Regions from separate parts of the Herminiimonas glaciei genome, predicted to be linked through region 1. Evidence: predicted binding sites of a transcription regulator. Region 1 holds the regulator's gene; each other region holds the start of a gene.

Region 1 (10,924 bases):
TTGAAGCAACCGCGGTAGCGCCTGAAGGCCGTATTACCCCAGGCTGCACAGGCATCTGGAATGATGGGCTGGCGCAAGCTTTTGCACCTATCGTGCAAGCCATCAAGGCCGCCGGTTCTGTGCCCGGGATCCAGATCGCACATGCCGGACGCAAGGCCAGCGCCAACCTTCCATGGGAAGGCGATGACCATATTGCTGAAGGTGACCCACGCGGCTGGCAAACGATTGCACCATCCGCCCTCGCCTACGGCAAAGGTTTGCCGAAAGTGCCACGTGCGATGACGCTGGATGATATTGCCCGCGTAAAACAAAACTTCGTTGACGCGGCAGTACGTGCGCGTGACGTCGGCTTCGAATGGCTGGAACTGCATTTCGCGCATGGCTACCTGGCGCAGACTTTCTTCTCCGCCCATTCCAACCAGCGTACCGACATTTATGGTGGCAACGCCGAAAACCGTGCGCGCTTCCTGCTGGAAACCTTGCGTGCAGTGCGTGCCGTCTGGCCGGAAAACCTGCCGCTGACGGTACGCTTTGGCGTCCTTGAATATGACGGCCGCGATGAAGCAACCTTGCTCGAATCAATCGGCCTGGTCCGTGAATTCAAAAAATCCGGCATGGACATGATCAGCGTCAGCATCGGATTTACGATTCCGGAAACTTCGATTCCGTGGGGCCCCGCCTTCCTCGGCCCGGTCGCCGAACGCGTGCGACGCGAAGCCGACGTGCCGGTCTCGTCCGCCTGGGGCTTTGGCACACCGGAGATCGCACAGCGCGTCGTCGAACAACAGCAACTGGATATCGTGATGGTCGGTCGTTCACATCTCGCGAATCCGCACTGGCCTTACTTCGCCGCCAAGGAACTCAAGGTCGAGCGCCCTTCATGGGTCTTGCCGGCACCGTATGCACACTGGCTGGAACGCTATTAATCACCCAATCAAGCAATTACCCACGACTGATGTGGGGCAAGGCTGAAGACAGCCTTGCCGCGCACCGGCACAACCTACTGGAGGAGCACCATGAGCAAGCCTGAATTCTTTATCACTCCCGGCTATGGCGATTTCATGCTGAAGGAGCTGCATTATTCGCAAGCGGTAAAAATTGGTAATCGTGTCGAAACTTCCGGCCAGGGTGGCTGGGATGACGAATTCAATTTCCCGGCATCCATCGAAGATGAGATTGCCAAGGCATTCGACAATCTCACACGCACGCTGGCGGCTGCCGGTGCCAGCTGGGAGCATGTGATCCATGTTAACTCTTACCATGTCGGCGGCTTTCCACCGGAGGTAAATGCGACGATGGTGAAGCTGTTTCGTCACTACATGCCGAAGCACTCGCCAATCTGGACCGAACTGGGTGTGGCCGCACTCGGACTGCCGCAAATGCGTATTGAAATCCGCGTGACTGCAATTATTCCCTGAATGTTGACGTAGTCAGTGAGGGCCGAACGGCCCTCACTTATTTGCGTGGACGCTTAAAGCCGTACCACAGCCCTACGACGATAGGCGCAGCCAATGCGGCCCATGCGAACCAGTGCCAGACGCCGGTCTCGACCAGTGCGGTGACCAGGCCGAACAAAGTCAGTGCGGCCAGCAACAAGGGCGTGCGCCAGACGAACCAGAAATTGCTGCGTTGGGTAGTTTGATTACGCGCCATATTTATTCAGCTTCCAGTTGATGCGCGTGGATCAACTTCTCCATTCGCGCTTCGTTGGTTTTCCGCCGCACTATCCACAGATACAAGCCGCTGCCCAATACGACGATGGAAATCAGGTCGAGTATCGCCCACATGATTTGCATCGGCCTGCCGCCGTAATCGCCAAAATGCAAAGGCTGCGATACCAGCAAGCCGGTCAGATACCATGGCAGCGTACGACTGTCTGTCACTTCACCGCTAGTCGCATCAACCAATACCGGTTTGAACAGGCGCGAAGTCAACGCTTCAGTGCCGCGCATGAATATCCCGTAATGATGCGGGCTGCTGAAACTGGTCCCCGGGAATGCGATGAAACCCATCTTCATATCCGGCTCCAGCGCAATCGCAGCATCCACCGCTTTTTGCAGGGAACCCAATTCAGTGATGGGTGGCTTGCCTTTGTAAGGCGCAACCATCTCCGCCATTTGATCGAATTGCCAGTATTTGACCAGCAAGTCGGCCCAGGTATTGATGACACCTGTCGCACCGACTACCAGCAACCAGGCCAGCGTGACGATGCCAAGCAGATTATGCAGGTCCAGCCACTTCAGCCGGGTCGAACGCTCTGTCCTCACCGTACCGAACTCCAGCTTCTTCATGAACGGTCCGTACAACACCACACCGGAGATAATCGCTACCAACAGCAATATCCCCATGAAACCGAGGAAGAGCATACCGGCCAGGCCGGCAAACAGGTTCACATGCAGAGAAAACATGATGTACATGAAGCCGCTGCTTAGCGGTGGCTGACCAAGCACTTCACCGGTACGCGCATCCACCGCCACCTGCTTCATATCAACTTCCGAAGTCGGCGTGGTCGCCAAGGTCACGAACCAGATACGATCATCGTCAGGCTCCTGCGATGCAAACATGCCTACCTTGGCAGGATGCTGGGCCAGCGCAATCTGCATCACGCGATCCATGCTGATGCGCGGCGTATTCGCAGGCATCTCCGCCGCTTCGATCTCGGTACCGAGCAGATGCCCGATCTCGTGATGGAAAATCAGCGGCAAGCCGGTGATACACAGCAGCAGCATGAACACGGTACACACCAGGCTGGACCACTTGTGGATCCAGGCCCAGCGACGCAGTTTGCCACCGTTCATCAGAAGTCGACGGAAGCGGTCAGGCTAAAGGTGCGCGGGTTACCCAGTACCAGATAACCGCTGCCTTCCGAACCGCCGACGGATGCCCAGTAATTGCGATCAGTTACGTTATCAAGACGCGCGCGGATGGTGACCAATTTACCTTGCACTTCTGTCAGGTAACGCGCACCGATATCCAGGCGCGCCCAGCCAGGTACTTTCAATGTATTGACTGCGTCAGCGTAGCTACTGCCTGTTGCTGTCACCCGGCCGTTCACGGAGAAGCCTTGCACACCTGCGACATCCCATTCCGCGCCTAGGCTACCCTGTACTTTTGGTACACCAATGACACGCTTTCCATCTGTAGTTGCACTACCGCTGGATTCTTGTTTTGCATCAAGGAAGGTGACACCGCCGAGAATTTTCAGGCCGCGCATGACTTCGCCGAATGCCGTTAATTCAAGCCCCTGGTGTTTATCCTTTCCTTCCGCGCCATAGACATTTGCCGCATTTGTGAAAACACGCGGTTTATCCGTGGTGAATAAAACTGCAGAAGCGCCGAGTTTGCCGCCGTCATATTTGACGCCGACTTCCTTTTGTTTCGCGACATACGGGGCAAGAATCTGGCCTGCATTTTGCACAGGACGACCACCATCGAGTGCCGGTGCGGTTGAACCCGGGCTAAGGCTTTCAATATAGTTGGCGTAAATTGAGACTTCCTTTGCAGCCTTGTAGACGATACCTGCGGCAGGACTTACGCGACTCGCTTTGTATGTTTCGGTCAATGCGGAGGTACCGTAGGCAAAAGCTTTGGTGTCCACCGTCTGATGACGGGCACCAACGGTCAATAGCACCTTATCGTCAGCGAAAGACATGGTGTCGCCAATCGCATAGCTGGTCAGTGTCTTTTTAGCTGTCAGATTGGGATTAGCCAAATCACCGCCGCTCACTGCCAGGCCGCTAAAGGCAGGGAGTCCGCTGAGTACAGGGTTATACAGATTTGTATTTTGTGTATTGGTATTGTCGTATGTGTATGCATTCTTTCGCTCAGAATCAAAGTATGCATAAGAGGCAACCAGCGTATGTTTTACCGCACCGGTCGTGAGCTTGCCGCGTATGCCCAACTCCCCTGCTTTTACTGTTTCTTCCCCGGTATTATCAAAGCGGTAGGTATTGCCGGCACCAGTAATAGCATCTGTTAAATTGAAGTTCCGCAAGGAATTTGATTCCTTGCCTTTGCGCATACCGGCGGCAAACCAGGTCGTCACATTTTGATTGATATCGTATTCACCGCGCACTGTGCCGAACATATCGCGCTCATCAGAATAGCTGCCGGGCTGCGCCCAATTGCTTGACGCATCAGGTGCACGCGGTACTGAAGTCACGGCAGACACGCCTACATTGGTACGCGTTTCATTGAGTCTATGGTTTTGATAACCGATGTCAGCAGACAAGCGTGCATTGCTGCTACGCCAATCCAGACCTAACGAAACCACATCCAGCTTGACGCTTTCCCGGTCTACCCCGGTTCCACCATCCCGATGCGCAGCATTGATACGTATACCGGTGCTGTCGTTCGGACCAAAGCGACGCGCAACGTCAGCAGCAATATATGCTTGCGAACCGCTGGCGGTGCCTGCAGTTACCTGGGTAAGCGGCTCATTGCCGGCACGTTTGGGCAGCAGATTAATTGTGCCGCCGATACCATCACCGCTCGGTGTAATGCCGGTCAGGAAGGTACTGGCACCATGCAACACTTCGACGCGTTCAAACAATTCGGAGGAAATATATTGCCGAGGCAGCAGGCTATACAGCCCGTTGTAGGCGATATTGTCCGAACTTAAAAGGAAGCCACGTATGAAGTAGGACTCCTGGAAATTACCAAAGCCGCGCGCCACGCGTATCGATGGATCATTCTGAAGAATGTCACCAACACTGCGCGCCTGCTGATTCTGGATCAGTTCGTTTGTATAGCTGGTAATCGAAAACGGTGTATCCATATTGTCTTGCGTACCCAAAATACCGGCACGCCCGCCCCTTGCTACCTGTCCGCCTGCATATGGCTTCGACAATCCTTCGGCCGATGCATCCGCACTCGACGTTACTGTAATCGCTTCAAGTTGCGTCGTCGTAGTTGCTTCAGTTGTTTGAGCCTGCGCTGCACCTGCCAGGAAAGGAAGCGCCGCCTGCAATGCACATACCAGCAACGTGGGTCTGAAAAATGCCTGGATATGGGAATGGGCAGCCATCGATGATTCCTTTGTACTTGAAGAAAAGTGAGCCGGCATGCAACGAGATAAACAGTTGCAAACAATAATGAAAATGATTCTCATTATAAATTTGACGAGCCGACATCGCAATTAAACAATGCAAAGACACCCGCATATGCACGGGCATAGAATGCTTTCCAGTCTGTGACAGAGTGAAAAGAGCTGTGGATGACGTGCAACAGCGACTGCCGGATGGCAAGCCGCACAGCACTACTTTTCAATAGAGATGTTGCCTGCGGATAAGTAATGAAAGAAAAGCCGGCGACGACCGCTGATGCCCGGGTCAGCCTGGAATGTCGTCAAGGAAGCGATGCATGACGTAAGCATCGACGTAACCCAGGCTGCTATGGAGGAAGGCTTGCGGCAAAGTGCCGACTATGGCAAAGCCCAGCTTCTTCCACAGGGCGACAGCGGCATCGTTGCTGCTGACGACGAAATTAAATTGCATCGCGCGGTAGCCGGCCGCCTTGGCAGTACGCAGGCAATGTTCACTCATTTGCCTGCCGGTGCCCTTCCCGCTGACGTCGGGATCAACCATGAACGAGGCATTCGCAACATGCGCACCGAGGTCGCGCTGGTTGGCGATCAATTTATACATGCCGATGATTTTTCCGTCATCTTCGGCAACGTATGAAGTCACGCCCGGAGCGAACCAGTATGCATATCCATCTTCATAACTGGTGTCTGCGGCGAAGACATAGCTCACACCCGGTGCCACGACCTTTTGAAAAATCGGCCACATGGCACCAAAGTCTGATTCAACAGCACGGCGAATAATCATTTGAACACTTGCTTCCGGTTGCAGAAGCAAGGATTTTAAGCTGCTTTCGCCAAATCCTGCGTGCGCTTGCCCAAACGTGCACGTTCCAGCAGATGCACATCAGCCTCATCTTCATAGTTGGCGCTCTGTACGCGTGCCGGTTTTCTGACTTCCAGCGCTGCGTGCATACGGCATGGCGACTTGCCAACGATTTCGCTGCGTGGCTGGAAACCTTGCGCAGTGAAATTATTTTGCAGCAGGATTTCAATGAAATCCCTTGCGGCTTCCGGCTCTTCGGCAGAGAACGGGATGACCAGTGCATGTCCGATGGCTGAGGCCTTCACGATGGTTTTACCGTCGCCGCTCAAGTCATGCTTTGCTGTAGCGTAATGCGCATTGAATGCCGGATTAGAAAGATCCATCGTGTCTGGCAAGGATGCGTATGATATCTTTTTTGCGATGCACTCCGTCCGGTACCTGAATGCAAAGTCAGTCGGCTCGCTTGCAGCCGTCACCACTTTACGTCCCGGATGGTTAATCAGGGTCCGCGTCAGTCCCGGCGCCACGCTGTCGGCCAGCATGCAAGCCATCAATGCAGCATATCCAGCCGAATGTACGCTTGGTTCGAGATGGCCGATGGACGCTTTCGGATCGCCCAGTTTTTCACGCCAGTTCTTCGCATTCAGTATTTGCCCCGGCGCATATGCCAGCACCATGCTGTTACCGGCAAAAATATAATAACCATCAGTCTGCTCAGGCATCAGCGTTGCCGCAACGGCGCTGTCGGCCAGGATCGCGAGGTCATAACTATCACCTGCTTTCAGGCGCTGCAAGCAATCTGCCGCGCCTGCTGCACTGACTACCGCACGGATATCCGCGTGCTCTGTATTGAAGCGCTCTACTGCGTTGGCTACCTGTGCCTCAAAACAAGCATCGGCGAGAATACGAAGTTCTTTCATGTTGTTCATTCTTTAGACTAAAAAATTTGGCGGTAACAAAGGATGCGTTTACCGGCGCACCTTTCGATATGCACGGAAGGATATAGCGTTAGCTTTAACTACGCAAGGAATAGCTGCCGAAAAACGAGGGAATTTGATGCAAACGCAGCTTGATAACTTGTGCTTATCAAGCCATCAAATCAAATGATTGGACAAGGCGCGCGCCCTGTTTTTTGTGGGCTCAAATTGGCGTAAAACCATGTAGCCGGTCGTCAACAAAGGCAAATCCGGGCTGACCGTTTACAATGTCGTATCTGAGCGTGGAAATGGAAACAGGAAATGCCGTTTGTCGTCACTGAAGCATGTATTCAATGTAAATACACCGATTGCGTTGTCGTTTGCCCTATGGACTGTTTTTTTGAAGGTCCTAACTTCCTGGCGATCAATCCGGATGAATGCATAGATTGCTCGGTGTGCGTACCGGAATGCCCTGTCAACGCCATCATAGGCGCCACCGAAGTCGCACCGGAGCAGCAGCACTTCGTTGCCCTGAATCGCGAATTGTCACAGCATCCGGACTGGAAGCGCATCAGCAAGCAGAAAGAGCCGATGCCCGAACATGAGAAATGGGCACAGGTGAAGGACAAGTTGCCCTTGCTGGTGATTGATGCCAAGATCACATGAAATCCTTACTTTCATTTTAAGTAACTCTTACCGCATCGCGGTTAGACCAAGTAAAGAATAGAGCCAGGAAATATGAGCCAAGCGTCCCCAAGCACTACCGATCCCGCCTTAAGCGTCAACGCCTTGCGCGCCAGTTGTTCGACCTGCAGCATGCACCAGCTGTGCCTGCCGATGGGCCTGGGCGAAAACGATATGGACCGGCTGGACAAGATTATCGGTCGTCGTCGCAAGGTCGCACGCGATGACTATCTGTACCGGATGGGCGATGCATTCACCAATCTGTATGCGGTACGCGTCGGCCATTTCAAGACTTGCCAGATCAATGCCGGCGGCGAACAACAAATCACCGGCTTCCAGATGACCGGCGAATTGCTCGGCATGGATGCGATCAGTACCGACCGCCATCATTGCAATGCAGTGGCACTCGAAGATAGCGAAGTGTGTGAAATCCCGTTCCCGCGCCTGGAAGAATTATTCAGCACCATGCCGACCCTGCTGCGCCACTTCCATCGCATGATGAGCCAGGAAATCACGCGTGAACAAAGCGTCATGCTGCTGTTGGGGAATATGCGTGCCGAACAACGCTTCGCCGCCTTCCTCGTGAATCTCGCGTCACGTTATATGGCACGCGGCTATTCTTCGACCAGTTTCCAGTTGCGCATGTCGCGTGAAGACATCGGCAATTATCTCGGCCTGACGATAGAAAGCATCAGCCGCCTGCTGTCCAAATTCAAGAAACAGGGATTGCTGAAAGTTAACAACCGTGAAATCGAATTACTCGACCTCACGCTGTTGAAGGCGATGGCGGCCGGCACCGAAACCTGCGGCTAAACCGGCAGGTACGCGCATAGCTTACCCCTGTTCAAAACTTCACCAGCAGATTGGCTTTGACTGAATGCTGCTTCGCATCCATGCCAAGTTGGCCTTGATAGGCAAAGCTGAGCGTGGTCGATGACGATAAACGCAAGTCGAGGCTGGTTTCGAGCAGCGCGCTGTTTTTGGCGACAGGCACACCTGCCACGGTGAAGGCATCACCCGCCGAAAACGCCTGCGTCGATAATGGCGTGCTATTGCCAAAGGCATGACGCCAGCCCAACGCACCACGCACAGTCGCGCTTTTTCCACCCAAAGCAAGCTGATTGACAGCACGCAAGCCAACGGTGGTGAAACTCGTACTGGTGTTCTGGCTGCCGGCATCTAATGCCGCCGCCCCGCCCCGTTCGGCAAAACCATTGCTCCGGAAGCGGATGTAAGCCAGATTAACGAAGGGTTCGAAATTCCCCCAACGGTTATCGATGCCATAGCCGACGTCTGCGTAAACCTGCAATGTAGCCGCACGGTAGTTGCTGCCGACGGCGTCCCTGAAGCCCGGGATAGCGACCTGGCGACTGGTCTTCATATCGTGCAATGTATAAGCGAGACCGCTACGCAAACCAAGCTTGCCATCCGCGATATCCCAACGCCTGCCGCCATACAGTCCCAGCGAATAATTGTCACTGGAGCCGGATGACGCACGGGTCCTCGCATTGAATGAAGTGTTGCTATAAGCGGCCAGCATGCCTAGACGCCATTGATCCGCCACCGCAGCGTCAACACCAGCGACGAAGCCGCCGGTGTTGTAGTGCAGCCGGCCCGCATTGCCGTCGCTATTGATATGACTCCACGCACCCAGGCCCTGGACCCACGCAGACGTAGCCGCGGCAAAGCCGTCCACCGTGCGGATACGCTCGGTGGCGGCATCACGTAACAGGCGACTGTCTTCGATCAATGTGGTTTTGGCGGAGGCATGAATTTCGCCTGACAGCTGGTCAAAGCTAGCGCGGATCAACTCGCTGTTGGCAGGCAGTTTTGCAATCGCGTCATATACCGCATGCCCGGCCGCCATACCCATGCTGTCTATCGCATAGGCAGTAGCGATTTGATTCGGCGTGCCGCCCATAGTCGCAAACTCAACGGAGTTACGTACCAGCTCAAGATCAACTTTGCCGGCGCCATAGTCATAGAGCAGCTTGGGGGCCAGGAAAGCGAAATCACTTTTGACTTCATCAAATTTGCCACTCAACTTGCCGCCTGCAGTCAGGATGGTATAGGTCGAACGCAGTTGATATTTTCCATTCGCGCCTATATGCACGACCGAGCCGCCATTCAATGTCGCATCGCCGGTAACACGAACCAGATCGGCATCCTTGCCGTGCGGATCGACTTCAACCTTCAGCTTCGCCCCCTTCTCAAAAACAAGGTCGCCATCCACCGTCAAAGTGCCGATCGAATTACCTGCTGCCAAGGCACCACCCTCGGCAATGCGTAGCTTCGAGCCGGCACCGGAACCAATGGTGCCGACACCGCCCAGCGTGCCGCCATCCAGTACCTCGACCGCGCCACCCAGTCGCGCTTGGGCATACGCATCGCTGGAACCGACGATCAGGGTCCCGGCTTCCACCCTAGTCAAGCCGGAAAAGCCGGAGTTATCACCATTGAGATTGAGTGTGCCTTTGCCTATCTGCCTGAGCATGCCGCTACCCGTGATACGTCCGGCAAATGTCGTATGGTCACGACGATTGAAACTCAAGGTGCCATTATTCGTCACATCACCAATGATGGAGCCTGTCGTACCACCATTACCGATTTGCAAAGTACCGGCAGAGATCGTCGTGCCACCGGTATAAGTATTATCGGCAGACAGGACCAGGGTACCAGCACCAGCCTTGGTCAATGACTTGCCATCCCAGCCGCGTGCGGCATTCGGCGCTTGATCGCGTAGCACGATGCCTATATCAAAGTTATCGCTGGCATCCTTGAGGGTGAATGTGCCGTGCGCCAGATTATTGGCGGCAGTCCAGCTCAAACCGTAAATCGCCAGATACCGCCGGCCGTCATCCGATTTGCGCGTGTTGAGCGTCAGGTAGTCCACCGTCCCCTTGAAACCACCGATCAAGACCTGAGCGAAATCGCCATCTATACCGTTGTCGGTAGAAATCAGCACCTTGTCGAGTTGACTGGCATCAGAGATGCCGCGCAAATTGAAAGTGACATCCTTGCCTATAGACAGACGGTCTGCCTGCAAGGAAGGCGTATTGCTATTCGCGACTATGGACAGTGTGGTCTTATCACTGAGGCTGACACCTTGCGCAACATTGACTGCGGTCGGCGTATTGATTGCGAGTTCACCGGCCAGCACATTAATCTTGCCACCCAGGTCATGGCGGCCTGCGCTCTTGCCATCACCAAACTGCAATCTACCGCCGTCGACCGTGGTATCGCCTGTATAAGTAGTGCTTCCGCTCAAGACCAGGATATTGTTCCCGGTCTTGCGCAAGCCCAGCTTGCCTTTACCGCTGCCATCTTGCACCAGGCCGGCAAAATACGAATCGCCCTTGATCGAAGTATCGACAGTGAGTACGGCATCCGCCGCACCATCATTGGTGACGACACCACCTGAGTAAAGATTATGACGCAGGCCGCCTATCACTGTGCTATACCCATTCAAACGCAAGG
Region 2 (10,924 bases), 500 kb from region 1:
CAAATCACCATATTCCCTATAACCAGCAAGGAGACATAAGCATGGGTACTTTCATACGTAATGCCTGGTATGTGGCAGCGTGGAGCAAGGAGGTCGGGCGTCAGTATTTGACGCGCCGCATCCTGGGCGAACCGGTACTGATGTATCGGAAGGAAGATGGCTCGCCGGTCGCGCTGCTGGATCGCTGCCCGCACAAGCTGGCACCGCTGTCACTGGGCGAACTCAAAGGCGATATCGTTGAATGCGGTTATCACGGCTTGCAGTTTGATTGCAGCGGCACCTGTGTGCGCGTACCCGGCCAGCCGCAGATCCCACCGGCAGCGCAGGTCAAAAGTTTCCCTCTGGTAGAGCGTTACAACGCAGTCTGGATCTGGATGGGGGAAGAGGCGTTGGCGAACCCGGACGATATAGTCGAGGTTGAGCGTTACCGGATGCCGGGCTGGGACTTGATCGACGGTCAGTACCTGCACTTCAAGAGTAATTATCTGAACATCACAGACAATCTTGTCGATCCCGCACACACCACTTATGTGCATAAAAACACCATAGGCAATGCCGCCGGCGAAAATGTCACAGTCAAGGTGGAGCAGGGCGAGCAGCATGTGCTCGCATATCGCTGGATAGAAAATGCCGAGCCGATACCGCTGGCAAAAAAAATGGGCGACTTCAAAGGCCTGACTGATCGCTGGCAGTACTACTACCTGCTCATGCCATCGATTTCATATGTGGATTTCGGCACGGTGGATGCCGGGGTCGAACGCAACGAAGAGAATAAAAATCGTGGCCTGCGTTCCTTCTCCTATAACTTCCTGACACCCGAAACAGAAAACACCACCCATTACTTCTGGCTGCATGTGCGTAACTACCAGACCGGTAAGCCGGATATCGATGCCGACGTTACAAAACTCATGACGCTGACCTTTGAAGAAGACATGGCGATACTCGCCGCCGTGCAGCAGGCACAGGAAGAAACCGGCGTGCGGGAGTACGTACGTCTGGGAATTGACAATGCGCCGGCACGCATACGCAAGATGGTGGATAAGCGCATCGCTGCCGAACAGCTTGCAGCAGAAAGCAATGTACCCATCACGCGAGCAGAGCTGCAAGTCGCAGGATAGGTTGTAGTCAGCACGTCCAACAACATTATTAAAACGGAGGCAAGGATATGGAATTTTCTATCGGCTGCAATGGTCGCGGCGCACAACACATCCCGGGCAAGGTCGTCAGCGTGGATGAACAATTCAGATTGATAAAAAGCACCGGTGTTTTCGATCACTTCGATCGCATGCCGCAACCGGGGCTGGAACGGGAATACATAGATGCGGCGAATAAATACGATCTGCCTATCCGCACCGGTTTATGGTCATATACCGCTGGCCGCGATGAAGCGGTACTCGAAAAGAATTTGCGCCTGTGTAAAGAGGCCGGCGCAGAGTGCCACAACATCATGCTCTACACCCGGCATGCGCAAGGGCATGTGGTGACAGATCAGGAAGTGGTCGATTTCTATCTGCATGCTTATGCCCTGGGTGAAAAAATCGGCATCGTGATTGGCTTCGAAGTGCACATCTATATGTGGACCGAAGATTTCCGCCGCGTAACACGCGTTGCCGACATGGTGCGCTCACACGGCGTGCCTTTCAACTTCGTGCTCGACCACAGTCACGTGCTGTTGAAAGTCGATAACCTGGAAGAGCAGGACGTCAGCGGGATTCGTGCAGACGTGGAAAAAGGCCTTTGCATCATCGATCCGTATGAGCCGGGTAATGTGCTGGACGACTGGATTGCGCAAAACATGACCGTATGGCTGCAAATCCGCCCGGTCTCTCCGAATGGGCCGCGGAATCAATGGCAGCTGAACCCCAGCGACACCTATGGTCGCGCCTGCCAGTATCCATTCTTTAAACCCAGGCCGGGTGAATGGCATTCGCCATGGCATGCCTATCGGGTCGAGCCATGCAAGGAAGTGGTGCGCCGTGTTTTGCGGCAGCACCGCGACCAGCCCAATAGTCCGCTGCGCTGGATCACTACCGACATGATAGACATGCCGGACTATGGCGGTGGCTGCAAGTATTCGCTGCTGGAACATAATGTCGCGATTGCCGAATGGTTCAGGCAAACCTGGGAAGACATCAAGGCGGAAAAGACCAGTGGCATACCGGCGGAAGCGCGCAGCAGATAGTCATCATCAGGCCGCCCCCTTGCAAAAAGGGTAAGGGGGACGGCCATTTTTCGATAATCCGCACAATACTTGATCGATATCAAATGCCCGAAATGGCGTAGCGGTAACGTAGACACGTTCCCATTAAACCAAGAAGGTAATCATGAAAAAATCGGTATTGGCTATCGCCCTGTGCTCTTTGGCAGCCCTCAGTTCGCAAGCATTTGCGCAGCAAACACAAGAAGGTTCATGGCTGGTTCGCGTCCGCGCAGTCAACCTCGACCCGGCGAACAAGTCCGACCCGATAGGCGGCGTTGGCGCATCAGATCGCCTCACCATCAATTCCAAAGTCATCCCGGAACTCGACATCAGCTACTTCTTCACGCCTAACTGGGCGACAGAGCTGGTGCTGACCTATCCGCAAAAACAAAAAGTATCGCTGGACGGTACCCAGATCGGTACCTTCAAACATTTGCCGCCTACCTTGACGCTGCAATACCACTTCACACCGGAAAAAACCATCAGCCCTTATGTCGGTGCCGGTATCAACTACACTCGCATTTCCAGCGTTGATTTGCTCAATGGCGCAGCGACCTTGGAAAAAAGCAGCTTCGGTCTGGCCTTGCAAGCTGGTGTTGATTTCAAAATCGATAAAAACTGGTCGATTAACCTAGACGTGAAGAAAGTACAGATTCGTAGTGATGTGAATACTGCGGCTGGTCAATTGAGTGCTGTGAAGGTTGATCCCTGGCTGGTGGGCGTAGGTGTGGGTTATCGCTTCTAAAGCATGGGAGTGGCTGGTATTGAACCGGCTGCCACTCAATGAAAAAGGTTTGCGTTATACGTAGACCTTTTTTCTTGTGATATCTGGGACCCAGATGGTACGCCATATATATGGGATGGTTTTATCGCAACAAATCTCTTATAAGTGACGAACCAAAAATCACGAGAAATTTGACGGATGAAAACGCTGTATCAGGTGCTGGGAGTAAGCGGACAGGCGAGTTCGCCTGAAATCGAGCAAGCATATAAAACCGGCCTTGCAGCGCTGGCTAACGGAGCTACGACGCTCAACCCTGAAGAGCGGGATATCCGGGAGAAAGTAGTCCGCGAGGCCTACGCCATCCTCTCGTCCCCGAATCGCCGTTCTGCTTACGATGAGAAATTAAGAAATAAGACCAGGGTGGCGGAGCTTATCGTCGAAAGTTCGCCATTTCCATGGATGAAGATAGTCGCGGCACTGTTGCTGGTGGTCGGGTGCCTTTACGTCTACCAAGTGCAGGCGGATAAAGCAGAAGCAGAGCTCGCTGCATTGGAAGCAAAAAAAGCCGAGGCGGAAGCCGAGCGCGCTGAACAACTGGCATTGGCCGAACAGGCGCGACTGGAACAGCAAAAGTTGCAGGAACAAAGAGCGATACAGTCAAAGCAGGATTTTGAGATTGCACAGTTCAGACGCGAAGAACGGCTGCGTACAGAGCGTGCCCAGAAAGCAGACACGCAAGCAACTGAGAAGGCTGCTGCCACCCGCTGAGTTAGCTCAGTGTACGATGTTCTTCAATACCACTGGACCCGCACTAACACTGTGACCAAGATCACCGCAAAACCGAATATGGCAACGAACTCACGCTTATGTGGGGTGGAACTGGATGGTGGGTAACGTCCCAAAGTCAAAACCTTTAAGAACAGCCATCCCGGCCAATAAAATATATTCGTCAATATAACGTCGACTATCAGCCAGCCGACGGCGCGTACAACGACTTCCGCAATTGCATCGAGTGCCATTGGTGCCTTTCACATTAGTTTAAATAATGTAGGACATCTTTTTCTTCGATTTACGGCTGCTAATTGATGCCGAGGTTCTCTTGCCTGGCTATCTGAATCATTGATATTGCCGTAAATGCTTACTTATCTTAGCTTATTGCAAGTGCTCGCGATAATTTTTCAGACATCGGCAAACGTACTTCAGAAATTGCCTGTGCCACTGCTTCCGGACCAAACACCAAACCTTGCAGCGGGAAGAAGTGGATGTCGCTGATGCCTATCGACGCGAGTGCATAGCGCAGGTAAGGCGTCAGGAAGTCCTGCTGTTTCGCACGTTCGCCGGCAAAGAAGCCCCCCGAGCTGACCAGCACAAAGGTAGGACGATCTTTCATCAAGCCGACCTTGCCTTGGGGTGTGGCGGCGAAGCTGCGATGGATGCGGATCACATGATCGAGCCAGAGCTTCAGCGCGGCTGGAATCGTAAAGTTGTGCATGGGTGTGACGATGAAGAGTACATCGTGCTGTTCCAGTTCGACGATCAATTGTTCCGACTGTTGTAGTCCGTCGGCATCGTGTGCGGTATTCGATGTGATCGCCAACGCGTAGTCGCGGCCTATCGGTGGCAGCGGAGCCTGCACCAGGTCACGTTCGGTTATGTGTGCATCCGTGATGCCGGCCGCGGCCAGCGTTTCCCTGGCGAGACGATAGCCGTGGCTGGCATCGCTGTGCGGGCCGCAGTTCAATAACAAAATACGATTCATGTCATCCCTGTTAAAGCGTTTCGACAAAGTGCATGCCGCGAGCCAATAGTCCCTGGCGAAAATAAAAGCGTTGTGCCAGCGGCATATGCAAGCCGGTATCCAGCACAAAATTTTTGCAGTCCAGTCGTGCAGCTTGTTGGCGTGCTGATTGCAATAACAATTCACCTATGCCCGAGCGTTGCAATTGACCGGTCACCACCAGATCATCAACGTATACGAAACGGCCGTATATCGTGCTTTCCACTTCGCGGTAACCGGCGAGCCCGACGATGCTGTCATCACGCCATGCCGCCAGCAAGCGATAGCCTTGCGCATGCTGGCGTTTGATTTGTTCTACATAGGCGGTGCTATCCGTCAAATGTGGCCGCAGTTCCTGCATGACCGGAAACGATGCGGCCAGCTCGACATCCGTTTCAATATGCCTGATCTCTGTCTCGGCTTGCATATACTTCTCCAGAATTATTGTACCGCCTGCGACTTGCTCAACCATGCGGCAAAGCCGGTGGTGGCGATGCGTGCTTCACCTGTCGGTGTCAGCGATTGATCGTTGATTTGTGCGCCGTAATAGGAGGCTTGCGGATCGGCGACGACAACACGTTGGTCTCCGAGCGCATCCAGGTAGCGTTTCATCAATTCCGCGAGGCCAAGCTTTTCCGGGCCGGCGGCATCGAAGCTGCCATTGATCGGCTGTTCCAGCGCCGTATCCGTCACGATGGCTGCAATGTCATCGGATGAGATAGGTTGCACATGGGCCGGCGACAGGCGGATCTCGTTGCCGACTGTGCCGAATTGCGCGATGCCGGCGAGGAATTCAAAGAACTGGGTGGCGCGCACGATGGTGTAAGGCACACCGGATTGCTTGATCAGCTGCTCCTGTGCCATCTTGGCGCGGAAGTAGCCACTTTCCAGCATGCGGTCGGTGCCGACGACCGACAAGGCGATATGGTGCTTGACGCCTGCCGCCGCTTCCGCCGCCAACAGATTGCGACCGGAAGTTTCAAAGAAGTCGAGCACGGCCTGGTCTTCGAAGGACGGGGAGTTGCTCAGGTCGATTACAACTTGCGCCCCTTTGACCGCTTCGCTCAAGCCTGCACCGGTGATGGTGTTGATGCCATTGCTGGGCGAGCCGACCAGGACTTCATAGCCGAGCTGGCGCAAATTGGCGACGACTTTGGAGCCGATCAGGCCGCTGCCGCCGATTACCAGGATTTTCATATAAACCTTTGTATTCAGTTGTTAGCCAGTTGTTCTGACGATTAGCTTGGCATTTTGCGAAAAGCGATGGAGAAGCGATTCCAGCTATTGATGGATGTAATCAACAGTGTCAGTTCCACCAATTCCGCATCAGTAAAGTGTGGGCGGACGATTCCCCATACTGCATCCGGTACATGTGTTTGGGCAACCAGGGTCAGCGATTCAGTCCATTCGAGGGCGGCACGCTCCTTTTCACTAAAGAAAGGGGCTTCGCGCCATGCCGCCACGGTTGCCAGGCGGCGCTCGGTTTCACCGGCTTTACGGGCGTCGGTCGAGTGCATGTCGAGGCAGAATGCACAGCCGTTGATTTGTGAGGCACGCAGGCGTACCAGTTCCTTGAGCAGGATGTCCAGTGTGCCTTTGGCGATGTGGTTTTCCACACCCATCATGGCGCGGAGGGCATCTTTATCGGTAGCGAGGAAGTCGAGGCGGGTTTGCATGTGCAGCTCCTTGTTTGGGTAAGTCGGTTAAAAAATGGCGTTTCCTTGATGTGTAGTATGCGAATATCATGGCCGTGTTAGAAGGGCCAAGAAATGCAAAAAGGACTAGTCCATGAAAAAACCGAAACCCGTGCTGGACCTCAGCGTTGACCGCACGCTGGAACTACCCATGTACCTGCAGATTTGCCAGCGTTTCAAGATCGCAATAGAGCAGGGACACTTGCACGCCGGTGATCGCGTCCCGGCGGTACGGGCGCTGGCGACAGAGATGAACCTGGCGCGCGGCACGGTGGAAATGGCCTATCGCATCCTGACTGATGAAGGCTATTTGCAGGTGCGGGGCGCGGCCGGCACGATTGTTTCGCCTGCCTTGCCGCAACCTGCAGCGAGCAAGCCTTTGGCGCCTATCCCCGGGCAGACCGTGTCCGCCTTCCTTGATCATGACGGCAAGGCGCCGAAGCCATTGCAACTCGGTTTGCCGGCGCTGGACGCCTTTCCGCGCAAAGTGTGGAATCGCCTGGTCGGTCACAGATTGCGCGGCAGTGAGCCGGCGCGACTGGGGTATCCCGATCCGGCTGGTTACGCTCGTTTACGTGAACGGATTGCGACCTATTTGGGCGTATCGCGCGGCGTCGCATGCTTGCCGGAACAGGTTTTTATTACGACTGGTTTGCGCAATACGCTGGAGTTGACCTTAAGCAGCCTTTCTACCGCGGGTGATGAATTCTGGTTTGAAGATCCGGGTTACATCCTCGCGCGTCCCTTCCTGCAGAATGCCGCAGTGAAGGTAGTGCCGGTACCGGTCGATGGCAATGGCCTGATCGTCGAAGAAGGCAAGCGCCTCAGTCCGTATGCGAAGTTTGCGATGGTGACGCCGTCACACCAGAGTCCGCTGGGCGTGACGCTTTCATTGGAGCGCCGCATGGCTTTGCTCGAGTGGGCGAGTGAGGCAGGGAGCTGGATTATCGAAGATGATTACGATAGCGAATTCCGCTATCAGGGACGGCCGCTGCCCGCATTGAAGAGCCTGGACCGCAATGATCGTGTTATTTATAGCGGTACTTTCAGTAAGGTGATGTTCCCCGGGCTGCGACTGGCTTATGTGGTTGCACCCGTCAGCGTCGTGCCACGTTTCCAGTCGGTTTCTTATAACCTCAATGCCGGTTGCCCCTACCTGTTCCAGGCGAGTGTCGCCGATTTCATTGCAGAAGGTCATTTCTCCCGTCATTTGAAAAAAATGCGTTCCTTATACGCCGAGCGTCGCTTGGTGACGCAGCAGGTTTTCCAGGACGTATTGGGCGAGCGCCTGCGCATAGATCTGCGTCCAGGCGGTTTGCACATGTTAGCCAAGCTGGGCGAGCATGAGAACGATGTCTTGCTGGCGGACCGGGCGCGTGAAGCCGGTTTGGCGTTGCATCCCTTATCGCGCTGGTACGTCAATGCGAAGCCACAGCAGGGTTTGTTGCTGGGTTTTGCCAACGTGGTTGACGAGAAAGATGCCAGGCGCATTGCATTGAAGCTGAAGCAGGCGCTGGAGATCAAGTAGCACGAAGTACGAAGCCGGCTTGTAAAACAACAGCGCAGCAATAGGAATTGCAGAGGGCGAGGAGCTTGGGTTAATATGAGAATAGTTCTCATTAACATCAGTCCGTACTCAATTTCCCCATGTCTTCCCTCGAACCGGCTTTGCAGCAGCAAATGCATACGCTTTATAGCAACCACCATGGTTGGTTGCATGGCTGGTTACGCAAGAAGCTCGGTTGCGCATTCCAGGCAGAAGATTTGGCGCATGACACTTTCTTGCGCCTGATTGTAAGACCGCGGCAACTCGATAGTGCTTACGATCCGCGCGCTTACCTGACCAGGATCGCGCAAGGTTTGGTCGTCGATTTATGGCGTCACCAGGAAATCGAACGCGCGTGGCTGGCAACACTGGCAGCGCATCCTGAATCCGTCGTGCCGTCGGCCGAACATCAAGCCATCATTATCGAAACCCTGGTTGAAGTCGATCGCCTGCTCGCGCAATTGCCGGAAAAGCCGCGGCGCGCATTATTGCTGGCACACTTGCACGACATGACGTATGCCGAAATCGCCAAGGCTTTGGACGTATCGGAACGCATGGTCAAAAAATATATGGCGCAAGCAATGCTGCATTGCCTGCTCAATGGCGCAGCATTTAAAGAAGCGATGGTTTAAGTATGGCCATGAGCACCGCAGCGATGCCGGTATCCCCGTCATCCATTACGCAAGAATTTGAATTTGCCACACTGGAACAAGCCGCCGAGTGGTTTGCGGTACTGCGTTCCGGTGCGGTCAGTGACGCAGAGCGGGAACAGTGGCATGCCTGGCTGGACCTGCGGGCAGAGCACCGCCTGGCCTGGCAAAGGGTAGAAGCGATCAGCAATGGATTGGCACTGCCCAAAGCGGCACCGGAAGCCGCCACTGCGGCATTGAGCGCGGCCATATTGCAGCGTCGCCGTAGCTTGAAGATGCTGTCCCTGTTTGCCGTAACCGGCCTGGTCGGGTGGGGCATCAGCAGCAACAAAGCCGTGCAGACCGCCGTGGCCGATTTGAATGCGGATTACCGCAGTGCGGTGGGAGAAATACGCACTCTGACTTTAGCCGATGGCAGCGAGATCTGGCTCAATACCAATAGTTCGCTGGACCAGGATTATGACGCGCGGATTCGTCGTGTAACCCTGCGCAAGGGTGAGGTTTTGATTGCCACCCATCCTGATAGCCAGTCACCGGCGCGGCCCTTCATCGTCTATAGCGCCGAAGGAAGTTTGCGTGCATTGGGGACGCGCTTCAATGTGCGTCAGCTGGATGGTAAAACCCGGCTCAGCGTATTTGAGGGCCGGGTAGAAGTCGCGCCGGTGGATGCACCTGAAACACGCAAAATTATAGAGAGCGGCCAGCAAGTTGATTTCAATCGCAGCGCAGTGATGGCAGTGGTCGTTGCTGATCCGGCACAGCAAGCGTGGAGCCAGGGTTTGCTGGTGGCGGACAATATGCCCTTGGGCAATTTCATTGAAGAGCTGGCGCGTTACCGCTCCGGTTATCTTGCCTGCGATCCGGCAGTCGCCGATTTGCGCGTGGTCGGTGGTTTCCCGCTCAATCAGCCGGATCAGGCACTCGCGATGCTGGAAGCGTCTTTGCCGGTCAAGGTGCATCAAACCTTGCCGTGGTGGGTCACGGTGCGTGCCGGCGAATAAGCCATATTTAAATAATTTCAAAAAATCAGTTCCCCTTTTCTGATCTCGTACGGAAAGCAGAGTGTAGGCCTGCTGCCTGTCCTTACTTTTTCCGAAAGATCAGATAATGAAACATGATGTCCCTCGCCGCATTGCCGCGTCCCGCACCGAATTTAAAATGACGCCGGTGGCGCTGGCTATGCATGCCTTGTTTGCAGGCGTAATGATCCTGAGTGTGTTGCCGACCAGTTCATTTGCGGCCGAGCCGCCTGCAGCCAAAGTCGCGACGTATAACTTCAATGTCCCGGCCGGTCCGTTGAGCAGTGCGATTGCACGTTTCTCCGCACAGTCGGGGACTTATGTCTCTGTCAATGGCGCGCTGACCGATGGCAAGAATAGCCAGGGTGTGCAGGGTAATTTATCGGTACCCGAAGCAATTACGCGGCTGCTGGCCGGCAGCGGACTGGAAGCCTTGATGCAAACGAACGGCAGCTATGTACTACGCGTGGCACCGATTGCCGATTCGACGCTGCCGGCGGTGACAGTCACCAGCGATGTGGTCCTGCCCGGTGAGTTGCCGAAACCATTCGCCGGTGGACAAGTGGCGAAGGGGAGCCGCGTCGGCATCTTGGGGAATGTGGATATCTTCGATACGCCATTCAGCACGCAAAGTTATACCGAGGAATTTGTGCAGGACCAGCAATCACGCCGCGTTGCCGACATTATTTCAGTTGATCCTTCAGTACGCAGTGCGATGGCCGAGTATGGTGATAGCGAAACTTATCTCATTCGCGGCTTTCCGGTATTCGTGAACCAGGTTGGTGTGAATGGCTTGTATGGGATGACCGAGAGCCGACGCATTACGCCGGAGTTTTATGAGCGCATTGATGTACTGAAAGGACCTGCTGCGATGCTGAACGGCATCAGCCCGTTTGGTGTGGTCGGTGGCAATATCAACCTGACCAGCAAACGTGCAGACGACAAACCTTTGACACGTGTCACCGGCAGCTATATCTCGGACAGCCAGTTTGGCTTGCACCTGGACCTGGGGCGTCGCTTCGGGGAAGACAATGCCTGGGGCGTGCGGGTGAACGTGCTGAAGCGGGATGGTGATACGCCTATCGATCGGCAGGATGACCATATGAAAAACGGCGCGCTGGCGCTGGACTATCGTGGCGAAAAGCTGAAAGCCAGCCTGGATGTGGCAAATCAGGATCGCCTGACGAATGGCTACTCCGCGAACATCACTTACGATTCTGGTTTTGCTTTGCCCAAACCACCGCAGGTTGATAAAAACTATGTAGACAATTGGGAATACATTAAAACCAAGGCCAAGTACTGGATGGCGCATGC
Region 3 (10,924 bases), on a different contig from region 1:
AGTCGCACTACGCGATGTACGCTTGCACCGAAATTGAGTTTGACCATCTTGCCGCGTGTCACACGAACATCACGTGGGTTCTCTGTTGTCAGGCGATAACCGGACGGCAAGGTGCGCTCATCCACTTTCATGACAAAGTTGGAGCCACGGTCCGCATTCGGAATTGCGGCACAGGCGACGTGGAAACGTCCTTCCTGATCGCTGGTCACCAGCAAACCGCGGGCCGTTGCGATACGCACGTTGGCGATACCCGGCTCACCCTGGTCCTGATAACCGTTGGCGTTCTTGTCATCAAAGACTTTGCCGATGATGTCGGAACAGTCAAAGGTCGGATCCGGCACCACACGTACAGTGGCGGTCGCGGTGTTCGAGACTTGCGTATTGGTTATGTTGTTGATCGAAGAGACCCGATTAACAAATTCACCTTCAGCGACACCGGTACCAACCACCAGCATCATGCGCAGTGTTTTACGTTCACCCGGTGTGAAATTCTGGTTCGGCCAAGTCAAGCTGCGACCATTGACCAGCGGTTCGGTCGGTACACCGTTCAACGAGGCGGAACCGGTGCGATAACGGAAACCGGCCGGTATCACGTCAACGACATTGATACCCGTCAGGGTTGCCGCCAATGTGTTGGTGGCAGTGATGGTGTAAGGCACCAGGTCACCACGTACCACGTTGACCAATGGTGTGCTCTTCGTCATCACGATCGCACCACCCAATACCGGATCCAGCGGAATATGGTTATTCCCGACGTTGGCCGACCTGGTCGGGCCTGGCGTATTCGACAGGTTGAAGGTTGTGTAGAACTGCGTCGAACCAGAACCCAGATTGCTGGTAGTGGCCGGGCAAGTACCTGGATTTTGTTTGATTACTGCCAGTGCTGGAGCACCGACGTTGCTTTGTACCAATGCCGGATCTGGCGTCGGCGAAACCAACAATGTATTGGTACATGTCGGCAACATCGTCGATGGCGATGGCACATAGCCAGCAGGATATGTGGTCACAACCAGGGTATACATTCCTGGTGGCGCGTTCGAGTTCAACAGGAATTGATACAAGCCATCGGTACCGGTAGTCGAAGCACCAACACCACCAATCACATGCAATGCCGGATTAAAGCCTGCAGGTCCCTGGATGGTAACTACCGCACCGGAAACCGGTTGACGCGTAATCGCGTCATACACCACACCGGTCGCACCACCGTGTCCTTCTTCTGCAAAGTTATTGTTCAGCGTCGATGTATTCGGCGGCAAGACGATATTACTAATGCGGCTAGGCGTCACCGCCTGCGGCGTAGCCGTACCGGCCGTACCTCCGTTCGGCACAGGTCCTGCCGTCGTAATGCCGTTGCTGGTACCAGACGGCTGGGTAGGTTGCAGGACCGAGTATGTCCCTGGCAACAATCCACTGAAACTGTAGTTACCGTCCGCATCTGTCACCGTCGTCGCAACGACAACGTTCGCCGCATTCAGCAACTGGATAGTGACACCTGGCAGCGGTGTATCTACACCACTTTCAAACGTACCATTCGGTACCGGATTGTTGTCCTTGAATACCTTGCCGGAAATCGTAGATGCAGCGATCTCGGCAAAGTTGTTATTGATCGAACCCGAAATTTCACCCGCGCCGTTATCGCCCAGTACGACATTCGCAATCTGGCTGCTGCTCGTAGTCGGATTCGATGCAGTACCTGGTGTACCTGTGCTGCCAGCAACATTCACTATCGTGCCGGCGGTAGTCGTGCCATTCAAGGTTCCTGCGGGTTGTGTAGGCTGGCACACCGAATAGGCGGCCGCACCCAGATCGGCAAATATGTAGTTACCCAATGCATCCGTAGTCGCGGTCGCCAGCAATGGTCCACTGCAAGTCGGGCCGCTGCGCAATTCAATTTGCGTGTTGGCAATCGGGGTGTCGGTGCCGCTGGTAAAGATACCGTTAGGCAGCAGCTTGTTGTCCTTGAATACCTTGCCCGAAATATAGCCGCGTGTGCTGATGGTCAACGGCGCATTCGCAGGTTGCTGGTTGTTACCCAGATTGGTTTGTAATGCACCAGCCGGGATATTGTTGACGTGCACACCCGCAGCAAATCCGGTCACGTTGACATCGATGGTACAGCCGCCTGGAGGGATGGTCCCGCCACTGCGCAAACGCACAAAAGTTGCATTCGCCGTAGCATCGACTGCACCGCCACAAGTAGTCGACATCGCAGGTGTAGCCGCCACACGGATCTGACCTGGCGCAATCGGCAGCACGTCGTCGAAGTTGGACGTCAAGGTCATTGTCGCTGCATTGTCATTGGTGATGACGATGCTCAGGCGCGATATGCCATTTGGCGGAATCACCGCTGGGGAAAACTGTTTGCTGACAGTTGGCGGTGTCGATATGATCAACTCGGCGCGAGTCGGTTCTTCGTTGACTACACCTTCATTGGTCGTGACAGCGCCCGCAGGAATCTGATTGGTATAAGTGCCTGAGATATTGCTCAGGACATTGACTGTCACCGTACAGGCACTGCCTGCCGCAATCGTCGCACCGCTCAAGCGTATGCTGGTCGCTGAAGGATCCGCGACAACGAGGCCGCCTGCACAGGTGGTACTTGCTGCGGGTACAGGTGCAACGACCAAACCGGCTGGCAAGATATCCGTCACACCGACGCCGGTCAAGACATCAACGAGTGGAGGAACAGCAGCCGCGTTGGTATTTTCCAGACGCAGGGTCAGCACAGCAACTGCGCCGGGAGCCTTGTTATCAATACCGGTGGTAAACCCGGCCGGATTACCCGCATCCAGAGTGAGTTGGCTAAAAGCCTTGTGTATCGACAGCGGTGCTTTTGCAAGCAAGGTATCGCTGGTTGGGGCAGGATTTGTAACGACAGTTCCGCCTATCGTAATAGACAAGGCATTCGCAGGAATATCGTTGACATAGCTGCCTGCAGCCGCCACCTCTACATCGATCTCCGCCTGACAACTACCAGGAACCAGGCCGTTTGCTGCAGCAATGGTGCCGCCGCTGACTGTCAGGGTATTCCCACCCGTAGCAGTTACTACTCCTCCGGTACATGTAGTTGTCGGATTACCGCCATCAGCCGGGATAATCACGCCGGTCGGCATGATATCGGTAACCGACAAATTCGTACCAACCTGCGAAGTCGGGTTATAAAAAGTAAGGCGCAAGCGTGAACGCTGGCCCGGTTTGACTACATTCGGAGTGAATTTCTTAACGATACCCACGTTGCTGCTGGTCGCCAGGCTGGTCGACGCCGGAGCGCTATTAGTCAGCCCTTGATCAGTGTGCAAAGCACGAGCTGGAATGATGTTGGTCACACCAGCTGCCACGGTCGAAGTAACGTTGACCTTGACCGAACAAGTGGTATTCGCAGCCAGCGAAGCAATACTCAGACTCACCGACCTGGACCCAGGCACCGCGACCACATTTCCGCCTGGGCAGGTCGTGCTTGCCATCGGATTAGCCGTGATGATCCAGCCATTTTCAGGCGCACCGGCAGTACCATCGGTCGTGAAGTAATCCGTCACACCCATGTTAGTAACGCCTTGGGTGCCGCTATTGATATCAATCGTTAGCTGACTGACCTGCCCGGGGAAGGTCAAAGTGGACGGATTGGTAGATTTCAGTATGGTCAGGCTGGTTGCTGCATTGTGAATCAGGGTCGCATCAACCGGCAGCACATTGCGCACACCACCGTCTGCCGTTATGTTATTGGGCGGAATCCTATTAAGCCAGTTCGCATTACCGGTCGCAATCACATCGAACAGCAACGAGCATGTGCCGCCGCCATTGATGCTGGCTCCCGTAAGCAAAATCTCGTTCGCGCCAGCCGCACCGGTAATCACTGGTGTTCCTGCACAAGTCGAATAAGCGTTGGTCGGATCGGCCAGCACCATATCGGCAGGCAAAGGATCTTTCACCGAGACATTGGTCAATGGCAACGAACTCGAATTCAGCAGTTGCACGGTGACAGTTGATTTACCGCCAGACGTTACGCTCGCAGGATTGAAGCTTTTGTTCGCAGTTAAAGCGGGGTTGTAAGTCAACGTCGCCGAATTGGTCTGCAAAGGTGTGAGGGCACGCACGGTGCCATTCGCCAGCGTTTGATTACCGCCTACTGTCGCAATATTCGGATATACGCCTGCAGGACCCACGACGTCTACCTGCAACACGCAAGTTCCATCTGCACCGCTACCGTTATTGGCACGCGCCGGAACAGTTGCGCCGTTCATGGCAATAGAAGTTGAACCAGCCACCGCGTCTATGGTCGGGGTGCCGCAAGTGCTGGCGGCATTCGATGGGGATGCAATCCGCAACTGACCACCACCAGCATTTGCCAGTTGCAATGTGTCGGAGATCGTTACGTTGGTCAGCGGATTAACCGATTTGTTGGACAGCGTAATAGCCATACGAACAATCGTGCCTTCGGCAAACGTGCTGACGCCGGGAGTGGATTCCGCAAATGCCTTTTTTACAGCAAGGACAGGAACAGTGTTGTTCGGGTCGGTTGGAACGGAGCCACTGCCATTACAAACCTGGCCACCGCCATTGTTGTAGCAGACACCACCGGCGTTGATGACGTTGGATGTCGATGTATTTTCCGTAAGCGAAGTCATCGCCCAAATACTGATCGTGCAAGAACCTGGCACGTTGACACTGGCACGCCCCGGTACCGTCGTTAATCCAACCACAACAGCTGTAGGTGCGGTTGTACCGAGAGGACTGCTGGAGCTCACGGCACCACAACCTGCACCTGTCACAGTAGGGGTGTAGTTGACACCATTGATCGTGCCGGTAAGGAAGGTTTGGCCATTCGTGAAAGTATCGGAAACCGTCACATTGTTAATGGCACCCGCACCATAGTTTTCCACCCGAATGTCGTAACGAATCGGATTACCTGGAGCTACTACGGTAGGTGTTACGCCCTTCACGATGCGCAAATCATCAGCCACCAAAATAGTGGCTGATGCCTTCTGACTACGAATTGCCGGATTGCTGACGATCACCGCCCCTTCGCCCACCTCATTGGTGTACGAGACAGGGACGCCAAGGTCCTGCACACGACCGGTGAAATTCACGGTCACAGTACAAGAACCCGGTGTTGCGCCACTTTTCGCAGGAATGCTGCCACCCGTCAGCGTAAATCCGACATTGTTAAACGTCGGATTTGCACCGCAAGTGCTGATGGCGTTTGTAACCAGCAATCCTTTGGTCGCATTTGCACCACCTACACCGTCAATCGGTGAGTCGGTAAAGCTGGTGATATTGAGCGGCGTATCTCCCTCATTCGTCAGCGTGATGGTAAAACTACCGTTTTCTCCACTCGACAATGCGCTATTGGAAAAGGCCTTTGAGACCTTCAATGGAGAAATTACTGTGAGATTCGCAGTCGCATCTGTTTCGGCTGGAATACCTAAACCAGTAGAAAAATCCGAGGAGCGATTAATACGGTTTTGTTGAATACCGGTCGTATAAGCGCCATTGGTTTGATTCGCCTCCACATTGATCGTGAAAGTACAAAACCCGTTGAGCGGGAGACTGCCGCTACCTCTTACGGTGGTATCACCACTTGCAGGCACTGGATTGAAGACCGGCGCAGCACCGCTACTACACACGGCTGTTGCATTCGGTATTGCTGCGACCTTGATAATCGCGTTGCCACCGAGTTGAGGGAAGGCATCGGCAATGTTGAAGTTGTCGATTGCAACCGGATTTGGATTCCTGACGGTTACCGTCAAGGTGGTGGCTGCACCACCCAATACCAGAGTGGAGTTCCCAAATGATTTTTCAATTTTAGGCTGAGCCAACCCACGAACACCAAATGTCTGGCTGACGAGACCACTATTGCTAACAGGTGTCACGCCTTCGGTGCCCGTCACTGCGCCACTCGCCAGGTCATAGGCATAACTGACGGCAGTCCCATCGGAGGTGCCGGCAGTTACAGGAATGTCTATGATACAAACGCCATCGGCAGCTACCGCAGGAGGCACAGGATTAGTAACTGCCGGAGGAACCGTAGCTCCAACCAGTTTGATTTGCTGCGTACCGTTTACTGCGGTAAGCGTTCCACCACAAACTGACGCATTTACAGCACCGGCAATTTTCAATCCATTCGGCAAGGTTCCCGGCAGGAGGTTGTCAAACGCTGTATTTCCGATCGCGGTTGCCGAATTATTAGACAAGGTAATCCGCAGAATACGAACCTCACCGGGATAAAAAGAAGATGGGTCCGTCGTCGTCACCGACGCAGTCAGCGCAGCAAACGCAGACATGGGCAACACACCCAGCATCAAGGCCAATGGCATAGCTCGAAGCAAAGATGCAAAAGATGATTTGGCAAAAAATGTGGAACGCAACATGACGGGCCTATCTACTTTTAATTAATTTTTAAATTCGAATCGCAACGATGGGCTGCGCAAAAAATTGATCCAGCGCAATAAATTTCTGAACGGAATATAAAGTTGCAACAACGAAACTGCATGTAAACGTTCGTCAACGTTTGTAAACACGCCTCGTTGGAAACCTAATGAATTCGCGGGATTGAACGCAGCAAGCGAGAAATAATTGCTGCGCGAGGTTAATTATTTTCGCGATGGAAATGCTGACAAATCCTGATACGTACTGACGTAAAGGAAGTTGGTGTGGATGTGATTGAGGGAATCGAAGGCGTGCAAAAACTTTTCCGCAAAGAAAAACTTCTCACATATAAAACAAGAAGTTAGCTTCCGTTGGACGAGCGCGCACATCAAACACGCACGCAATTAATATTTCCATGTGGAAATAAAATGATGGATTTTTTAATGAGTTAACATTTGCAAACACCACGTGTATGCGTGTGTGATTTATGCGCATCGTTTGAAAAAACAACGCATGTATATCTTCAAGTTCACATTTGTAAAAAACGTAAACGAAAAAAAAGCCGGGCGATAACCCGGCTCATTTCTACAACAGTGGAATCAAAACTCTTCCCAATCATCCCCGCCCGTGGCAGCACCATTCTCAATTTTTTTGGTAGATGGCGCTGCAATTGCACGATTTGCCGGTGCACCATGTGACGCCACCCTGGCGCTCACATTTACTTTCTTCGACGGTGCCACAGCCGCAATGCGATCCAGTTTGAACACGCTGACCGCTTCAGCCAGTTTCGCCGCCTGTTCATTCAGCGATTCTGCCGCTGCCGCCGCCTCTTCTACCAATGCGGCATTTTGCTGGGTGACCTGATCCATCTGGCCAATCGCCTGGTTCACTTGTTCGATACCTGCGCTTTGCTCCTGGCTCGCAGCCATGATCTCAGCCATGATATCTGTCACGTGCTTGACGCTTTGCACCACTTCATCCATTGTGACGCCGGCTTCACCTACCAGCTTGCTGCCCAACTCCACCTTATCGACGGAATCACCGATGAGGGTCTTGATTTCTTTCGCCGCAGCGGCTGAGCGCTGCGCCAGGTTACGCACTTCACTTGCCACCACTGCAAAGCCACGTCCCTGTTCACCGGCACGCGCCGCTTCAACTGCAGCATTCAAGGCCAGGATGTTGGTCTGGAATGCAATGCCATCAATGACGCCGATGATGTCGACAATTTTCTTGGCCGATGCATTGATCTCTTCCATCGTATCCACCACGCGCGCTACTACTTCGCCGCCTTTTTCAGCAACACCGGAAGCGGAAACTGCCAGTTGATTCGCCTGGCGCGCATTATCGGCATTTTGCTTGACGGTAGAAGTCAGTTCTTCCATCGATGATGCAGTTTCTTCCAGCGAGCTGGCCTGCTCTTCGGTCCGGCTGGACAAATCAAGGTTGCCGGCAGCAATCTGGCTGGAAGCGGTAGCGATCGTTTCGATACCGGTACGTACCTGGCTTACGCTTTGCACCAGGCCGTCATTCATATCGCGCAGTGCATGCAACAACTGACCAGTCTCATCATTCGAGCTGGACTGGATTTTGTTGCGCAAGTCGCCCGATGCGACAGTACGTGCAACGGCAACCGCGTAATCGAGCGGACGCGTGATGCTGCGCGACAGCAGCCACGCCAGTACTGCACTCAATATTAATGCGATGGTTCCCAGGGTAATCAAGACCGTACGACCGGACGCATACAGGTCATCCACTTTGGCTTTGGCCTTTTGAAATATGGTTTGCTGGTATTCGACAACGGCCTGCACAGACTGATTGTAGGCAAGCAGCGCCGGATCCATTTTGGCCTCGATCAGTTTTTTCGCAGCAGCTTCGGCGGCAGCATTACCCTCGCCCTTGAGTTTGAATACTTCCTTGCGAACGTCCATGTAGGTCGTGCGGCGTTCACCGACTACGCTCATCAGTTGCTTGCCTTCCGCGCTGCTGATCAACTCAACGATTTGATTTTGCAGTTTGGTGATTTCCAGGCTTTGCGCTTCCATCTCGGTCTGGAACTGTTTCTGTACTTCAGCATCATTACTTCTTACGCGAGCCGATGTACGGACAGCATTTGCAATATTGCCCAGATACCATTGATGCGTGAGCCGCTCCTTGGCTGATGCCTCCTCCATATGCACGGTCGCTTGTGCCACTTCCTGTAAACGCCAGACGCCGATTGCAATCATGGATGCCATCAACACCAGTATTACAGCGAAAGCCAAGCCCAGGCGTGCGCCAATTTTCAAATTGCTTATTTTCATTTTTTTAACTCAAAGTGGGAAAAGGTGATGCTGCAAGATGCACACGAAAAAACATCAAGTTGCCAGCTTAGCCGGCGAACTTGATGTCTTCGTACTGTCCAGATCCATCCGGGACTGATACCAAGTCCCGTTATTGCTCACGACTTTCGGGTAAGTAATCTCTATTTAAAATTCTTCCCAATCATCGCCACCAGTGGCTGCGCCATTCGCTACTTTTTGACGCACTGGGGCAGGAGCAGTGATTGCACGCTTGGCTGGTGCCGGGCTGCTTGCCACTACTGCAATTTTGTTGGCCGTCTTTGTGACTGGTGTCGCTGCTGCTACGCCGTCGAGCTTGAAGACACTGACAGCTTCAGCCAGTTTCCCGGCTTGCTCATTCAGTGACTCCGCCGCAGCTGCTGCTTCTTCTACCAACGCAGCATTTTGCTGGGTGACCTGGTCCATCTGGCTGATCGCCTGATTGACTTGTTCAATACCGGCACTTTGTTCCTGGCTTGCCGCCGTGATTTCGGACATGATGTCGGTTACTTGCTGTACACCTTGCACAACTTCCTTCATCGTCACACCCGCTTCAGCCACCAGCTTGCTGCCGATCTCGACCTTATCAACAGAATCACCGATCAGGGTTTTGATTTCCTTGGCGGCGGCAGCGGAACGTTGCGCCAGATTGCGCACTTCGCTTGCGACCACTGCAAAACCGCGACCTTGCTCACCGGCGCGTGCTGCTTCCACTGCCGCATTCAAAGCGAGGATATTGGTCTGGAATGCGATGCCATCGATCACGCCGATGATGTCGACGATTTTCTTCGCCGACGTATTGATCTCTTCCATGGTGTCGACCACTTGCGACACGACGACGCCACCTTTTTCCGCTACGGTGGAAGCCGATGCCGCCAACTGGTTGGCCTGGCGTGCGTTGTCGGCATTCTGTTTAACAGTAGAGGTCAACTCTTCCATCGACGATGCGGTTTCTTCCAGCGAGCTGGCTTGCTGTTCGGTACGGCTGGACAAGTCCAGGTTACCGGCAGCGATTTGCTGGGTTGCGACGCCGATTGCAGTACTGCCCTGGCGTACATTGAAAACGGTTTCGATCAGGCTTTTTTGCATGACCTGCAAGCCGCCCATCAATCTACCCATTTCATTGCGCGATTTGACTTCGATACGGCTGGTCAGGTCACCGGCAGAAATCGCGCTGAAATGACCCAGCATTTCGCCCAAAGGCTGCATGATGGCGCGGATCAGGAAGAAAGCTGCAATCGCAACAACCAACAAGCCAAACAGTACGCCGCCGATCGCAGCAATACGGAACAGGGCAAACATCGACTGGCTGGATTCATAGCTGCCTGCGGCTGCCTTCATCTGGAACTCTTGCAGCTTTTCCGCACTCTCGGTCATCTTGATGAATAAAGGTGTGGCCTTTTCAAACATCAAGAGTTCTGCTTCTTCAAACAGCCCGCTTTGTATCGCTTTCACCAGGGGCAAAGCACCTTCACTCAGGTATGCATCACGGTTGGCAGTCACGACATCGGCCAGTTTTTTTTCATCCGCATTCATCGGCAACGCATAGTAAGCCTTCCATGCGGCATCCGATTCCTTACGCAAGGTATCAGCGCGCTCAAACATTGCTGCATTATTCGCGCCATTCGACTTGATTAACACACGATCGATAGTTGAACGTGCCTGGAACAAGCGTGTCATGGCGGTATTGATGGCCTGCGAAGACGCAAGCTGGTTACCGTATACATCCTTCAATGAATCGTTCGTGCTTTGCAAGCCAAATACACCCATCGCACCACCGACGATCAGCATGATGCCCATGAAAGCCATCGTGCCTATCAAGCGCATCTTGATTGATAAGTTATTAAACATTTTTCCCTCTCAGACCATTATTGTGAAAGCAGCTCTATTTTTTGTATCAGGCCGCTAGTTTTTCTATCAGTCCCATTTCGGATGACGACATCAGCTTGTCTATATCCAGCAAGATCAACATGCGCTCTTCTATCGTCCCCAGCCCGATCAAAAAGTCAGCATTCATGGAGGTTCCCATTTCCGGGGCCGGTTTGATTTGCTCGCTATTGAGTGTGATGACGTCCGAAACGCTGTCGACCACAATTCCGACTACACGATTACCAATATTTAAAATAATGACGACGGTGAATTGGTCATAAGTGGGTGCCCCCAGTTTGAACATGATGCGCATATCGACAATCGGCACAATGATGCCGCGCAGATTGATGACGCCTTTGATGAACTCAGGT

Evidence for each region. Region 1 encodes FNR, which switches genes on or off when oxygen is low (the NO sensors DNR and NnrR bind a similar motif). Its sites were predicted from a motif close to TTGATNNNNATCAA; they were not measured.
Region 2: the regulator FNR is predicted to act here: its motif matches at 2,252-2,265, upstream of ACFQPC_RS07945 (OmpW/AlkL family protein).
Region 3: the regulator FNR is predicted to act here: its motif matches at 6,433-6,446, upstream of ACFQPC_RS16470 (DUF7933 domain-containing protein).

What each region holds. Positions count from the first base shown of each region.
Region 1 covers NZ_JBHTBU010000001.1:1,254,730-1,265,653, forward strand. The annotation lists gene ACFQPC_RS05525 (NADH:flavin oxidoreductase/NADH oxidase) at 1-926, shown strand, start outside; gene ACFQPC_RS05530 (RidA family protein) at 1,017-1,418, shown strand; gene ACFQPC_RS05535 (hypothetical protein) at 1,456-1,653, opposite strand; gene ACFQPC_RS05540 (PepSY-associated TM helix domain-containing protein) at 1,656-2,798, opposite strand; gene ACFQPC_RS05545 (TonB-dependent receptor) at 2,798-5,026, opposite strand; gene ACFQPC_RS05550 (GNAT family N-acetyltransferase) at 5,331-5,828, opposite strand; gene ACFQPC_RS05555 (substrate-binding domain-containing protein) at 5,864-6,766, opposite strand; gene fdxA (ferredoxin FdxA) at 7,085-7,429, shown strand; gene fnr (fumarate/nitrate reduction transcriptional regulator Fnr) at 7,502-8,260, shown strand; gene ACFQPC_RS05570 (autotransporter domain-containing protein) at 8,292-10,924, opposite strand, start outside.
Region 2 covers NZ_JBHTBU010000001.1:1,753,794-1,764,717, reverse strand. The annotation lists gene ACFQPC_RS07955 (aromatic ring-hydroxylating dioxygenase subunit alpha) at 42-1,118, shown strand; gene ACFQPC_RS07950 (xylose isomerase) at 1,166-2,182, shown strand; gene ACFQPC_RS07945 (OmpW/AlkL family protein) at 2,325-2,945, shown strand; gene ACFQPC_RS07940 (DnaJ domain-containing protein) at 3,123-3,692, shown strand; gene ACFQPC_RS07935 (FMN-dependent NADH-azoreductase) at 4,072-4,683, opposite strand; gene ACFQPC_RS07930 (GNAT family N-acetyltransferase) at 4,694-5,128, opposite strand; gene ACFQPC_RS07925 (SDR family oxidoreductase) at 5,143-5,898, opposite strand; gene ACFQPC_RS07920 (carboxymuconolactone decarboxylase family protein) at 5,940-6,377, opposite strand; gene pdxR (MocR-like pyridoxine biosynthesis transcription factor PdxR) at 6,490-7,923, shown strand; gene ACFQPC_RS07910 (sigma-70 family RNA polymerase sigma factor) at 8,043-8,573, shown strand; gene ACFQPC_RS07905 (FecR domain-containing protein) at 8,576-9,592, shown strand; gene ACFQPC_RS07900 (TonB-dependent siderophore receptor) at 9,699-10,924, shown strand, end outside.
Region 3 covers NZ_JBHTBU010000002.1:1,173,175-1,184,098, reverse strand. The annotation lists gene ACFQPC_RS16470 (DUF7933 domain-containing protein) at 1-6,281, opposite strand, end outside; gene ACFQPC_RS16465 (methyl-accepting chemotaxis protein) at 6,966-8,666, opposite strand; gene ACFQPC_RS16460 (methyl-accepting chemotaxis protein) at 8,832-10,535, opposite strand; gene ACFQPC_RS16455 (chemotaxis protein CheW) at 10,582-10,924, opposite strand, start outside.